Regions from separate parts of the Clostridium sp. CM038 genome, predicted to be linked through region 1. Evidence: riboswitches for the same ligand, from Rfam matches in the RefSeq annotation. Region 1 holds a riboswitch; each other region holds the start of a gene.
What was found. A riboswitch is a leader RNA that binds a small molecule or an ion and turns the genes downstream of it on or off. The one in region 1 is predicted to bind cobalamin.
Positions count from the first base shown of each region.

Region 2: linked by a shared signal. The riboswitch ahead of cobU (bifunctional adenosylcobinamide kinase/adenosylcobinamide-phosphate guanylyltransferase) and the one ahead of ACWJKS_RS14680 (cobyric acid synthase) in region 1 are both predicted to bind cobalamin.
Region 3: linked by a shared signal. The riboswitch ahead of ACWJKS_RS02325 (YitT family protein) and the one ahead of ACWJKS_RS14680 (cobyric acid synthase) in region 1 are both predicted to bind cobalamin.
Region 4: linked by a shared signal. The riboswitch ahead of ACWJKS_RS03645 (sirohydrochlorin cobaltochelatase) and the one ahead of ACWJKS_RS14680 (cobyric acid synthase) in region 1 are both predicted to bind cobalamin.

Region 1 covers NZ_CM143651.1:3,198,951-3,202,316, reverse strand. Annotated here, with positions in the region: gene trmB (tRNA (guanosine(46)-N7)-methyltransferase TrmB) at 68-721, shown strand; cobalamin riboswitch at 912-1,126, shown strand; gene ACWJKS_RS14680 (cobyric acid synthase) at 1,262-2,755, shown strand; gene cbiB (adenosylcobinamide-phosphate synthase CbiB) at 2,836-3,366, shown strand, end outside.
Region 2 covers NZ_CM143651.1:1,599,551-1,602,916, reverse strand. Annotated here, with positions in the region: gene ACWJKS_RS07300 (FecCD family ABC transporter permease) at 1-384, opposite strand, end outside; gene ACWJKS_RS07295 (ABC transporter substrate-binding protein) at 401-1,348, opposite strand; gene cobU (bifunctional adenosylcobinamide kinase/adenosylcobinamide-phosphate guanylyltransferase) at 1,383-1,943, opposite strand; cobalamin riboswitch at 2,106-2,286, opposite strand; gene ACWJKS_RS07285 (IS30 family transposase) at 2,410-3,366, opposite strand, start outside.
Region 3 covers NZ_CM143651.1:508,387-511,752, forward strand. Annotated here, with positions in the region: gene ACWJKS_RS02310 (helix-turn-helix domain-containing protein) at 34-216, shown strand; gene ACWJKS_RS02315 (cob(I)yrinic acid a,c-diamide adenosyltransferase) at 262-801, shown strand; gene ACWJKS_RS02320 (hypothetical protein) at 865-1,029, shown strand; cobalamin riboswitch at 1,020-1,207, shown strand; gene ACWJKS_RS02325 (YitT family protein) at 1,407-2,258, shown strand; gene ACWJKS_RS02330 (DUF3842 family protein) at 2,399-2,827, opposite strand; gene ACWJKS_RS02335 (ribonuclease J) at 3,076-3,366, shown strand, end outside.
Region 4 covers NZ_CM143651.1:805,754-809,119, reverse strand. Annotated here, with positions in the region: gene ACWJKS_RS03650 (pyridoxal phosphate-dependent aminotransferase) at 1-495, opposite strand, end outside; gene ACWJKS_RS03645 (sirohydrochlorin cobaltochelatase) at 565-1,398, opposite strand; cobalamin riboswitch at 1,544-1,728, opposite strand; gene ACWJKS_RS03640 (transposase) at 1,942-2,775, shown strand; gene cobS (adenosylcobinamide-GDP ribazoletransferase) at 3,175-3,366, opposite strand, start outside.

The sequences.
Region 1 (3,366 bases):
TATTAATATAAAGCTAAGAAAATCATATAGTGATTTTTTATTATTTAGAATGTAAGGAGAAAAATATATGCGCTTAAGAAAAAAATATTGGGCTAGGCCAGAGCTGGAAACTAGTCATATTGTAATAACTCACCAATATGATCACAAAGGAAAATGGAATGAAGAGTTTAAAAATAACAATGCAATTCATCTAGAACTAGGTTGCGGTAAAGGTAGATTTATATCAGAAAAGTCCAGGAGAGATCTCGATATCAATTTTGTAGGCATTGATTTAAAAGATGAGGTTCTGGTATTTGCCCTTAGAAAAGTTATAGAAGTAAGAGAAGTTGAAGGGGAACAAGACATAAATGTACGTCTTATGCCAATGAACATTATGCTTATTGATGATGTGTTTGCAAAAGATGAGATAAGCAGAATTTATATAAATTTTTGTAATCCTTGGCCAAAAGACAGACATAATAAAAGAAGATTAACTCATACTAAGTTCTTGACGAGCTATAAGAAATTCTTAAAACCGGAATCTGAAGTTTGGTTCAAAACAGATGATACAGAGTTATTCGAAGAATCAGTAGATTATTTCAAAGAGTGTGGGTTTGAAATATTATTTTCAGCCTATGATTTGCATAAGAGTGATTTTAAAGATAACGTAGTTACAGAATATGAAGCTAAATTCACAGAAATAGGCAAACAAGCTATGTTTCTACAGGCAAAATTAATTTAGCGAATTAATGCATCTCCTGTGGAACTGTTGCAGCTTCGCAGGAGATAACTTATAACCATATGAGGCTTAAGCATTTTAGATTCTTATTTATTGACAGGATTAACATAATGCTATAAACTTAATTACATAGAAATGTATTAAATTGAAAATTTTAAAAATGAAAATTATGAATTATATTAGTTAAAAATGAATAGATTTGTTTAGGTGCCTTTTATTAATCAGCCACTAAAGTGGATGCAGCTACTTTAGTATATGATTAGTAAGGTGAAAAGGGAATGTGGTGTAATTCCACAGCAGCCCCCGCTACTGTAATTGAGAGAAAATCTTATATAACTACCTGAAAGGGAAAGTGATAAGAGAAAGTGTATCAAGAGCCAGGAGACCTGCCTAAATTAGTAATATTAAGCTTTCGGCGGGAAAGAACTGTAGAATTCAAGTTAGTGCAATGAAAAATTTGTACATAACAGCAGGTGCGCAAGCTTGCTGTTTTTTTGTTGTGTGCCAAATAAGAATACAAGCAGGAAGAAAGGAGAAATAGTAATGGCTAAAGTAATGGTTCAAGGAACCGCTTCATCAGTAGGAAAAAGCATATTAGTAACAGCACTTTGCAGAATTTTTGTGCAAGATGGGTTTTCAGTATGTCCTTTTAAGTCACAGAATATGTCATTGAATTCTTATATTACATTGGATGGAAAAGAAATGGGACGTGCGCAGGTGCTTCAAGCCTATGCCGCAGGATTGGAGCCAGAGGTATATATGAATCCGATTTTATTAAAACCTACCTCGGATAAAAAGTGCCAAATTATCGTTAATGGAAAGGTTTTTGGGAATAGTACAGCTATGGAATATCATAATATGAAATTGGAATTCAAAGACATGTTAAAAAAGCAGTTTGAAGAATTAGAGAAGAAGTTTGATATTATAGTAATGGAAGGAGCAGGTAGCCCAGCAGAAATTAATTTAAGAGATAGAGATATAGTGAATATGGGAATGGCGGAACTTATAGATGCACCTGTGATACTCGCAGGAGATATAGATAAGGGTGGAGTATTTGCGTCACTAGCAGGGACTTTGCTTTTGCTTAATGAGGCCGAGAAAAAAAGAGTTAAAGCCACTATTATTAATAAGTTTAGAGGAGATTTAGAAATCTTAAAGCCAGGACTTACAATGCTTGAGGATATTATACATATTCCATGTGCAGGAGTAGTTCCTTATTTTAGATTGGAACTCGAAGATGAAGATGGTGCAGTAGAATTTAACAAAAAAATTACTGCACCTATTGATATTGCTGTAATAAAGCTTCCACATATATCGAATTTTACGGATTTAGACGCATTAAAGGCTGAAGAAGATGTATCAGTTAGATTTGTTACAACTAAAGGAGAATTGGGCACACCAGACCTCCTTATCATACCGGGAACAAAAAATACTATTGATGATTTAATTTCTTTAAGAAATTCGGGACTTGCAGAAGCGGTTCAGCAATATAGTGTACAAGGTAACGTATTAGGCATTTGTGGAGGCTATCAAATGTTAGGAAATAGCTTAAGTGACCCTAATGGCTTAGAGGGAAATTCAAAAGAAACAGAGGGTATGAAGCTTTTAGACGTAGACACAATATTTGAAGATGAGAAAATAACTACAAGAGTAAAGGCTCGTAGCATTAACATTAGGGATACTAGTATAGAAACTTATGGTTACGAAATACATATGGGAATTTGTAAATATGGTCATAATGCAAAACCACTTTTTGAAATCTATGATAAGAATGGTTCTGATACGTCATCCTTCGATGGAGCAATAAATGCAGGTGGAAATGTTATGGGTACATATATTCATGGAGTTTTTGATGGAGTAGAGTTTAGAGAACATATGATTAATACTTTAAGGGTAAAAAAAGCTATGGAACCTAAAAAATCTAAGGTTTATGAAAATCTAAGAGAAAAAGAATTAGACAAGCTAGCAGATATAGTTAGAGATAATGTAGATATGGATTCAATCTATAAAATCATAGGAATAAAAAGAAAAAGTTAGGGACAGTTAACAACTATTTAAAAAATTATAACAGTATAAGATAGTGAGGAATTAAAATGGCAATACTATTTCAGACGAACATAATAGATTTAATTTTAGCGGTAATGTTAGACTTATTAATTGGAGATCCATATTGGTTTAAACATCCGGTGATTTATATAGGAAAGCTTATTTCTAAATTAGATAAGTTAGGCAGAACGATATGTAAAACTAATGGTCAAATTAAAGTTTTTGGCGGAATTATTGTAGTTATAGTAGCACTTTCTAGTTTTTTAGTGCCTTTTATAATTTTGAGAATTTCTAATAAGTTTTTTTGGTTGTACCATATTCTCAATATAATATTGCTTTGGACGACAATAGCTGCTAGATGCCTTCATAAAGAAGGTAAGAAGGTTTATGATTCTTTAGTTAATAATGATATTTATGACGCAAGAGTTAAATTATCGTACCTTGTAGGGAGAGATACAAAAACCCTTACTGAGTATGAAATAGTAAGAGCTGATGTGGAGACCATTGCAGAGAATACAGCAGATGGTGTTATAGCCCCTATTCTCTATGCATTATTAGGGGGAGCACCTTTAGCTATGATGTATAAGGGCATAAATACCATG
Region 2 (3,366 bases), 1.6 Mb from region 1:
GATTTCATTAAGAAAAACCATGGTTATAGTGGCCCCAAGTGCAGCCCCTGATGAAACTCCGAGAATAAATGGATCTGCCATTGGATTTTTGAAAATACCCTGAAAAGAGGTACCAACCACTGAAAGTGCTGCTCCTACTAAACAGGATAAAATGATTCTAGGAAGTCTTAACTTTACCAATATGATTGCAGATGTAGGATTAATTCCATCTAAGGATACACTGTTATTTAATATTGGAATTTTGCTTATAATAATTAGGGCTGTCTGTTTTAAAGAAATATCTGCTACCCCAAAATTTGTTGCTACAATCATTACAATTAGGAGTAAAAATACCCCTACTGCAAAAACTCGTCGATAATAACTCTTATTTTCTATAAACGTCATGGTTATTTAACCCCTTTTATTTAAAAAGTTCAGGATGAACTAGTTTAGCAATTGCTTCAAGTCCTTCTGCAAGTCTCGGTCCCTGCCTAACAATAATGTTTTCATCAATCTCCAATAATTTGCCGTTCTTAACTGCATTCAAATCTTTGTAACCATTGGTAGCTTTTATACCTTTTTTTGAATCATAGAGCTTTGAACAAATTAGCACATCAGGATTCTTTTCTACAAGCTTTTCTACACTGTAGTTCCAACCAACTACGTCGCCCGCAGCATTTTTTCCGCCAGCAATGTCTATCATACTACCTATAAATGTATCTTTTCCTGCTGTAAAATCACCACTCTTGCCAAATCCTGCTACATAGTACACTGTTGGCTTCTTAGCATCCTTAACCTTATCAGTTATTTCTGCAACTTTCCTTTTCATATCTGATATTATTGTCTGGGCTTCCCCACTAGCATTTACAACCTGACCAAGTTTTGACATTGTGTCATACACACCATTAAAATTTTCTTCACCACCAAGCGCTACAACCTTTACATTAAGAGCCTCTAATTTTTTAATAATAGCCTTATCAAAAAGAGCTGATACAATAACTACATCAGGTTTTAATTCAACAATTTTCTCTACACTTGGTTGCAATAAGTCACCAACAGATGTAACCTTAAGGGCCTGAGCTGGGTAATCATCGTAATCACTTCTACCAACTACACTGCTTCCTTTACCAAGTGCATATATTCCCTCTGTTATATTTGGTGCAATTGTAATAATTCTTTTAGGTTCTTTTTCAATGATAACCGTTCTATTATATGAGTCAACTACCTTTAGCGGATATACTACAGCGTTAGTTTCCTTTTTAGTAGTATTAAGAGACCCTTTATTCTCACCTTTGCTGCCACACGCGCTAAATACAACACAAACAAAAACAGCTAAAACTAGACTTATTATACCTTTTCTTTTAAACATAAGTTGCCTCCATAAATTTTATTTTTTTAATTACTTATTTAATTTTAATTGGGATACCACAAACCACCATGTGAACTTCCTGAGCCCTTGATGCAATATACTGATTAACTCTACCCGCAATATCTCTAAAAACCCTTGCCATCTTGTATTCTGGTACAATTCCAGAGCCAATTTCGTTAGTTACAAGAATTATTGTTTTTAAGTTTTTTTCTGCTTCGTCAAGAAATACTGCTACCTCTTGTAAAATCCCTTTTTCCATTGCGCTTATAGCTTGATTATTAAGATCATCGAAATTATCCCCCGCTTCATCAAACATAAGATTTGTAGTCATTATTGTAATACAATCTAATAAAATCGTATCAAACTGCATTTCTTCGTTATAGAATACCTGTTTTAAATTCTTATAGCCTTCAAAGGTATACCAATTAGCTGGTCTTCTTTCTTTATGTTTTTTTACTCTGTCCTTCATTTCATCATCAAACGGAATTGAAGTTGCAATATAAAGTACGTTGCCCTTCTCTTCTTTGGCTAGCTTCTCAGCATATGTACTTTTCCCACTCCTTGCTCCACCTGTTATAAGTATAATTTTTTTCATAGTATGCTCCTTATTATTTTAATGATATACTCTAATGTAAAAAAATCAGAAAATAAAAAAACCACATCTCAAGGATGTGGAATAATGCAATTAAATTTTTCACATATTGGATAACCCAATATTATTGTTAAATCACGCATTTTTCATCCTCCCTCCGAAGACTAAAATTTCAAGCAATAGGCAGGTTTACTGGCTTTAGCATCATCTTACTCTCCAACCTTCTCAGTTTCCCAATGGTTCTTTGGATTTCATCCTCTAATACAGTAGCGGTGGGCTGCAGTGGTTTTATAATCACTTTCCCTTTTAACCCCTGTTACAGGGCACCTAAAACAATATTTAATTTTTATTAAGTTGACTATTTTTATTGTAACATCAAAAAAATATTAAAGCAATGTAAATCATTCTACCTACTTTCTAATGTAGATTGCAATATAAAATGTCCGAAATTTTCAAGAAAAATATAATGTTAAGTTGTAATGGTTTTCCGTTCCATCATATTAGCAGATAGACCGTTAAAAATCCTTCTTGGATAATTGTTGATCCAGTGCTGTATTTGCATAATTTGTTTTTTAGAGAATGCTGAAATATCCACACCTTTTGGGATAAATCGTCGTATCATTTTATTGATATTCTCGTTTGTGCCTCGTTCCCATGAACTATATGGATGGGCATAATATACTTTAGTTCTCTTTCGTTTATTCCTTACTGAGGTCTCAATACCCTCGAAATCAAGGTTCTCACAGCCGTTATCACAGGTGATTGTTTTAAATGTTTTTGAGAATGCCATTCCCATTTTACGCTCCAATTTGTCCAATTCCTTCACAACAGCGACCTGTGATTTAGAAGGTATTTTAAAGATTAACTCCTTGCGAGTTACTCTTTCGCTTAATACCATTAATACAGTCTTCGTACCCTGCTTTCCTACTACGGTGTCCATTTCCCAGTGCCCTATCTCATCACGTGCAGCTACCGCTGTAGGTCTTTCTGATATACTTGTTCCTTTGGTATTGTTATACGCCGGCCTTATTTTTTTATAGTTTCTCTTTTTGGCATTCTTTTTAACAGGCAGATCTTTGTTACTTATGTTTAAGAATAAATTATTATCCAAATAGTTATACACAGTTTTGAAGCAAATAGTTGTTTCGAATTGTAGATCTTTATTTGTTATATTTTGAATAGCTGCATACGGAGATTCGCCATATTTACCAATGGCTTTTTCTAAGTACTTCACCAATTTGTGATCTTTCCCTATTTTCAATGCAGGCCCTTTTGCTGTGCCTTGTCTGTCATGTTCTGACTGCCCAATTTCTGCGCTATATTCCATTCGAGTGGTTAAATCACTATTCAATAATTCTACTATTCCTTTAGCAATTTCACGCCTTATTGTACGCTCTGAACGTCCACCTATTTGCTCCGCAATACA
Region 3 (3,366 bases), 1.4 Mb from region 1:
ACTCTACGAGAGATAGGGAGGTGTTTTCAAAATATGGTGGTAAATGTAGAAAAGAGGTTCGAGTTGGTTAGCTATATGGCTGATATTGAAAAGGGAATTATTGAAAAAACACTGAATAAAAACGAAAACAATGTTAGCAAAACATCAAGAGAATTAAGTATTTCAAGACAAGATTTGCAATATAAAATAAAAAAATATAAGATAACCCTGAGATAATAAAGCATATGTATGCATATGCTAATAAAAGGAGAAATGAATATAATGGGGAAATTAAAAAACGGATATGTTCAAATTTATACGGGGAATGGCAAGGGGAAAACGACTGCAGCTGTAGGACTAGCTGTACGTGCAGCAGGAAATGGATATACTGTATTTATGGTACAGTTTTTGAAGGGAAGTAAAACTGGTGAAATTGAAAGTGCAAAAAAATTGGCTCCCTTTTTTAATATATTTAGGTTTGAGAAAAAAAGAGGTTTTTTTTGGACGTTAAATGCAGAGGAAAAAAATGAATTAAAAGAAGAAGTACAAAAGGGGTATGAATTTTGCAGGGAAGCATTAAAAGAAGAAAAATGCGACATACTTATCATGGATGAGGTAATGGGAGCGTTGAACAATCAACTAATAAGTGAAGAACAACTACTAGAATTAATGGAGAATAAACCTGGTAATATAGAATTGATTTTAACAGGGAGAGACGTACCTAAAGCTATAATAGATAAAGCAAACCTTGTAACTGAGATGAAGGATATTAAACATTATTTTAACGAAGGAATACCATCTAGAGAGGGTATAGAGTTTTGATTATAAACACCTCAAATTCTAAAATTAAGTTAATAATATTTAGAGTTTGAAGGGGGAATTATTATGAATATGTACAAAAACTTAGGCAAAGAATTTATTGTCAATATAACAGGAAATAGAGAAGCCGATATGGTTATTGTGGAAGAATTTAATAAAAACTCTGTTATAAATAAAGCTCAATTAAAAAAGGTTTTATGGAAGAGATTAAAAGAAAGTAATTTAATATAGCATATAAAGGTATGAGATGTTTTGCATTTCATTTAAAAGGGAACCAGGTGAAAAGCCTGAACGGTCCCGCCGCTGTAATGGTGAGAAGCTTTAAATTATACCACTGACAATTTTGTTGGGAAGGATTAAAGCGACTATGATCCAAAGTCAGAAGACCTGCCTTCATTAATACACCAAGAACGCTACGAGTGATAGGGGGTGTGACGCATATTTGTATGAAAATGCATTTTAAATTTTGCATTTTTTACAAATATGGTTGGTATTATTATCAAGCCCTTAGCATAAATGCTAAAGGGCTTAATTTTTCGTTGAGAAAGAAATTATGATTATTTTACAGAGGATAGGTAATACAATTGATAATTATAAGGAGGCATATTATGCAAATAAAGATAAAGGAATTTGCGCTTATAAACATAGGAATGCTTATGGTATCAGCAGGTTTATATTTCTTTTTAATGCCAAATAATTTAGCGACAGGTGGGGCGAATGGATTAGCAATAGTTATAAATAAATTTACAGGGGGGTTATCCGTAGGTTGGATAATGATGATAATAAACCTTATTTTGTTTGTAATAGCATTTATTGCTATCGGAAAGAGTTTTGGTGGAAAAAGTGTGTATGCAAGCTTTGGTGTAGGAGGTATTATAATTGTATTTCAAAAGTTTATACCTATTAATAATTCAATTACAGGAGATATTTTACTGGAACTTATATTTGGAATACTAATATCAGGAATAGGTACAGCTATAGTCTTTGATCAAAACGCTTCAACAGGGGGGACAGATATCTTAGCTAAGATATTAAATGAATTTTTTCATATAAATTTAGGAAAAGGAGTTTTAATATGTGATTTAATTATAATTTTAATGGCAGTTTTTGCTTTTGGAATTAAGCTATCATTATATGCAATGCTCGGAGTTATAATTAATGGCTTTCTTATAGACCACATCATAGATGGAATAAATGTGTGCAAAGAAGTTACAATTATAAGTAAGAACAGCGATAAGATAAGAAAATATATAAGAGAAAAGCTAGATAAAACATCTACTGTATATAACGGAGTAGGGGATTTTTCAGATGAGGATAAAGAAGTTGTTGTGGTTATAGTAGGAAGAAGGGAGTTTATAACACTTAAAAAATTCATAAAATTTGTTGATAAGGATGCTTTTGTAACAGTGAATAATATTTATGAAGTCTTTGGATACGGATTTAAATCCTTAAAACATTAAATAAAAATTTTAGATAGCTAATAGAGCGGATTAACAATATTTATGCCATGAAAGCAGGCAAAATTGTTAGTTATGGAATACCGACAGAAGTCTTAACCCAAGAATTAATAAAGTCTTTTAAATATTATGTATAAACCTTCTTATATAAAATGATATTTTATATTACTTTTTATATCAAGTACAATCTCTTCAATTATATCCTTGATTTGCATATTCCTTGTGCCTGGTATATAAATACCATGTTTTTGTAGTGGAAGTATATATTTAGTACAATCCATATTAAATATTGACGTGGCAATCATGGGGGTAATTTCACCGTTAATGCCACCACTACATATTATTCCAATTGGACCGATTATGCTATCAATTTTATTTTTCTTGCAAAATGAGCAAATTGATTCCTCTCCACTTATACCAATATTTGCACCAGCTCTTACCATATTTGAACAAGCAAATGTATTTGTACCAAGTGCAACAATATAGATATCTAGGCTAATTTCTTTACGAATTTTTTTTATGATTGTTTGACCAAGACCAGCCCCTTGTGCGTCTATTACAGCTATTTTCATGGTAATACCTCCAAAAAATAAAATTTATAATATAATGAAATCTATTTTTATATAGATAATATTATTATACTATAATGTTTATGTATATTCTGTGTTTAGTTCAAATAAAATTACAACGTTGGTATAAATAAAATGATTATAAAAAAGCAAAAAAAATTCTCCCATAAAGGTATTAATTTTATAATTCGAGGCAAAATAAAGAAAATAATATTAATAATATAATTGATATAAATGAAGGGGAGAATTTAGTGAAAAACGAGGAAAGTATAAAGGTTATTCCTTTAGGAGGCCTTGGAGAAATAGGTAAGAATATAACAGCTTTTGAATATGCGAATGAAATCATTGTTATAGACTGTGGTATAGCCTTTCCTGATGAGGAAATGTATGGTGTAGATTTAGTAATTCCAGATATAACTTATTTAAAAAATAATGCAGAAAAAGTAAAAGGTATTTTTTTAACTCATGGACATGAAGATCATATAGGGTCGCTTCCGTACATTCTAAAACAATTGAATGTACCTATTTATGGTACTAGGTTA
Region 4 (3,366 bases), 1.7 Mb from region 1:
ATTTATGATATTGCCATTGGGGTTATTTGGATTACCTAAAACCACACCTTCTACACTCTGTAATCTATTAAGAATATCCTCATAATCATAGGAAAGCTCAGCATATTCATGCTTTAATAAGGTATTCTCATTAATCTTCTCTTTTAAATAAGAATACTCTATACTACAATTCCACTTTTTAGCATCAATTTCGTACTCTACAAAAGATGGCACCACAATTAGTAGATTTTTATGACAAGCTATAACTAAGTCAATTATTTCTGCAGCCCCATTTCCTAAAACAAAATATTCTTTTGGGCAATCAATGTATTCTTTTAATTCTTTCAATACCTCCCTATATTGAATATCTGGATATCTTGTTAAAGCATCTACGGCTTCACTAATGTTATCAGTGAAACTTTTAGGAACCCCTAATGGATTAATATTAGAACTGTAATCTATTAATTCTCGCCCCTCAAGTAATCCATTAGTATAAACATCTCCACCATGTATCATTGAATACCTTCCTTTCTACTTGTAACTCTCATCTACCGTACTTTAGTTACTTATAACTTACGCAGAATTTTAATTTCCCTTATGTGTTTTCCCTACATTCTTAAACTTTTCATTAATTACATCATTAATGTGCTGTATATAAATGTCTTGAACGTCACTATTTTCCCCTAACCCATGCAGATATATTTTAACTTTAAACCCTTTTGCCTCTAAAATACTCTTCCAGGAGTCCTCTGCATCTCCCGCCATGTCATTCTTGGCATGGTCTCCTGCTACGAGCAGTAGTGGCATTAAAGTGACTTCGCTAATACTCTGAGTCGTAACATTAGGTATTACTCTTTCCAAAGTTGGATACCCTTCCACGGTTGCTACATGGACATTGTTAAAACCTCTATCCCTTAAAACGCTTTCAAAACAGCAATATACTGCATTTGCAATATGGTTTGTACCATGCCCCATCAAAATTACTGTATCCATTGGTTGCAATTGCTTTGATAGAGCATCCACCATTATTGAGTAATCATCTGGCACGCCTGCTTCTTCTCCCTTAAAACATAAAAGAGGTCTTCCTATTAAGATATTTTTAAATGCTTTACATTCTTTGTATCTATTAACTACATTATTTATATAATCAAATTCTACTCCAGGAATAACATGCAAAGGCTGAACAATTACCTCATTATATCCTTCGCTTTTTAACTTTTCCAAAGCTTCTTCTGGAGTATCTACATGAATATTATCCCTATGCTTAAGTACTCTAAGAATAATATGTGAAGTAAATGCTCTTCTTATATCATACTCTTCAAAAGTATGTCTTATTTTATCTTCTATTGCATCGATAGTTACTTTTCTTGCATCTTCATGTGTTGTTCCAAAACTTACAATTAAAATTGCCTTCTTCATTTCGATCATCCACCTTGCTAAATATTTTCCGAAATCTATCATAACATTTACATATAATGCTTTTTAAAACAAAAAAAATAGTACGCATACGATAGCGACTACTTTTTAATTAATCCATAATTAAATAGTTCTTTCCCTCCGAAAGCTTGTTAACATCATTTAGGCAGGTCTCCTGGCTTTTGATTCTTCCTTTAATTATCCTTCCTCATTTTTAATTTACGAAGTAGCATTTAAAAGTTTTTCATCAATTACAGTAGCGGGGGCTGCTGCGGATTTAAACCGCATTCCCTTTTCACCTATTTCAAGGCACCTAAAATCATATTCAATTCTCTATTAATTCTAGTTTATTATATTTAAGCCGTACTGTCAATATTTAGAGTGTCTCCTTAGTTTAATAGGCAAAAAAATGATTCACAAAAATAGTTAGGGACGGTTAACAACTATTTAAATTATTTATATATATATATTAGCTTAAGATTATGAATATCATCCCGATTCATAGGCAATAATTCAAATAAAAATCTATGAGGAAGGGTGATTTTAATGCCAAGAAAGGCAAGAGAAAAAACAGATGACTCGATATTTCATATTATGTGCAAAAGTATCAGCGAAATAAATTTATTCAAGGATGATGAGGATAAGAACAAGTATTTATCACTTGTAAAAAAGTATAAATATCTCTATAATTTTAAAATCTACGGTTACTGTCTTATGGATAACCATTCTCATTTAATGATTGATGCTAATGGTACTGATATATCAAAGGCAATGCATGGAATAAATTTTTCTTATGCAATGTACTTTAATAAAAAATATAAAAGGGAAGGACATCTTTTTAAAGATAGATTTAAGAGTAAAATAGTTAATAATGAACGATATTTGAAGACTTTATCTCTATATATACACAATAATCCTACGGATATAGATGAATATAAAAATTGTCCTGAAAAATATGCTTTTTCTAGTCTAGCCATATTTTTAGGAAAAAGACATGATTCTTTTAAATTAGTTGATTATGGATTTATTATGAGCTCTTTTGGTAATAACCTAAAAAATGCAAGAAAGAATTACTATAATCTTGTCTTTCGCTGTAATGGAGAAAAATTAAAACAAGAAATAGAATTTAAAGATGAAAAATCAGAGTATAAATGTGAACGAAAAATACTTGTAAGGAACTTTAAGCCAGAAGATATAATAGAATATATAGCGTCAAAGATGAATGTATCAAAGACTCATCTTTATATGAAGTACAGCAGAAAGCTTGTACGGGCAAAAGCCTTAACCGTTGTTCTAATGAGGAACCTCTGTAATTTTAAATCTAGCTATATATATCCAGCACTCTTGGAAACATTACACAGGCTAGAGTATCAAAATTAAGCACTATTGGCATCGAATTAATTGGAACAGAAGATAAATATGAGAATATTATCATGGATTTTATTAAACGTTATGCTTAGTAATAATTTATTAATATAATCTTCAATATTATGATTAATAACTTAATGACAATCATTAAAATTCATTCTAATTATTTACTTTAACCTACCTATTTATTAAATCTGTTATATTAAATAAAAAAAATTAGAATAACAGATGGATATATGCATTTAATTATGGACAAGTATCAAAAATATACATTTTACTTATGTATAATATAAAAATAATTAAAATTAGTGTTCAATAAATTAATTCAACGATAAAAAGGTACAAGTTTCCATAAACAACTTGCACCCAATTATAATATAAATAATTGTTAACCGTCCCCATTATCTTATCTTAACTTATTGCTATAAATAAGATCATAGTTAGAATTTCAACTAATTCATTATTAGCTCCTAAGCTATCTCCCGTAAGTCCCGTAATTTTACTCTCGCAAAACTTATTAAATAGGAAACTTAAAAGTAACGCTGATAGTATCAATATAACACTTTTGTTAAATCCTATTAATAAGGTTCCAAATACAATAGT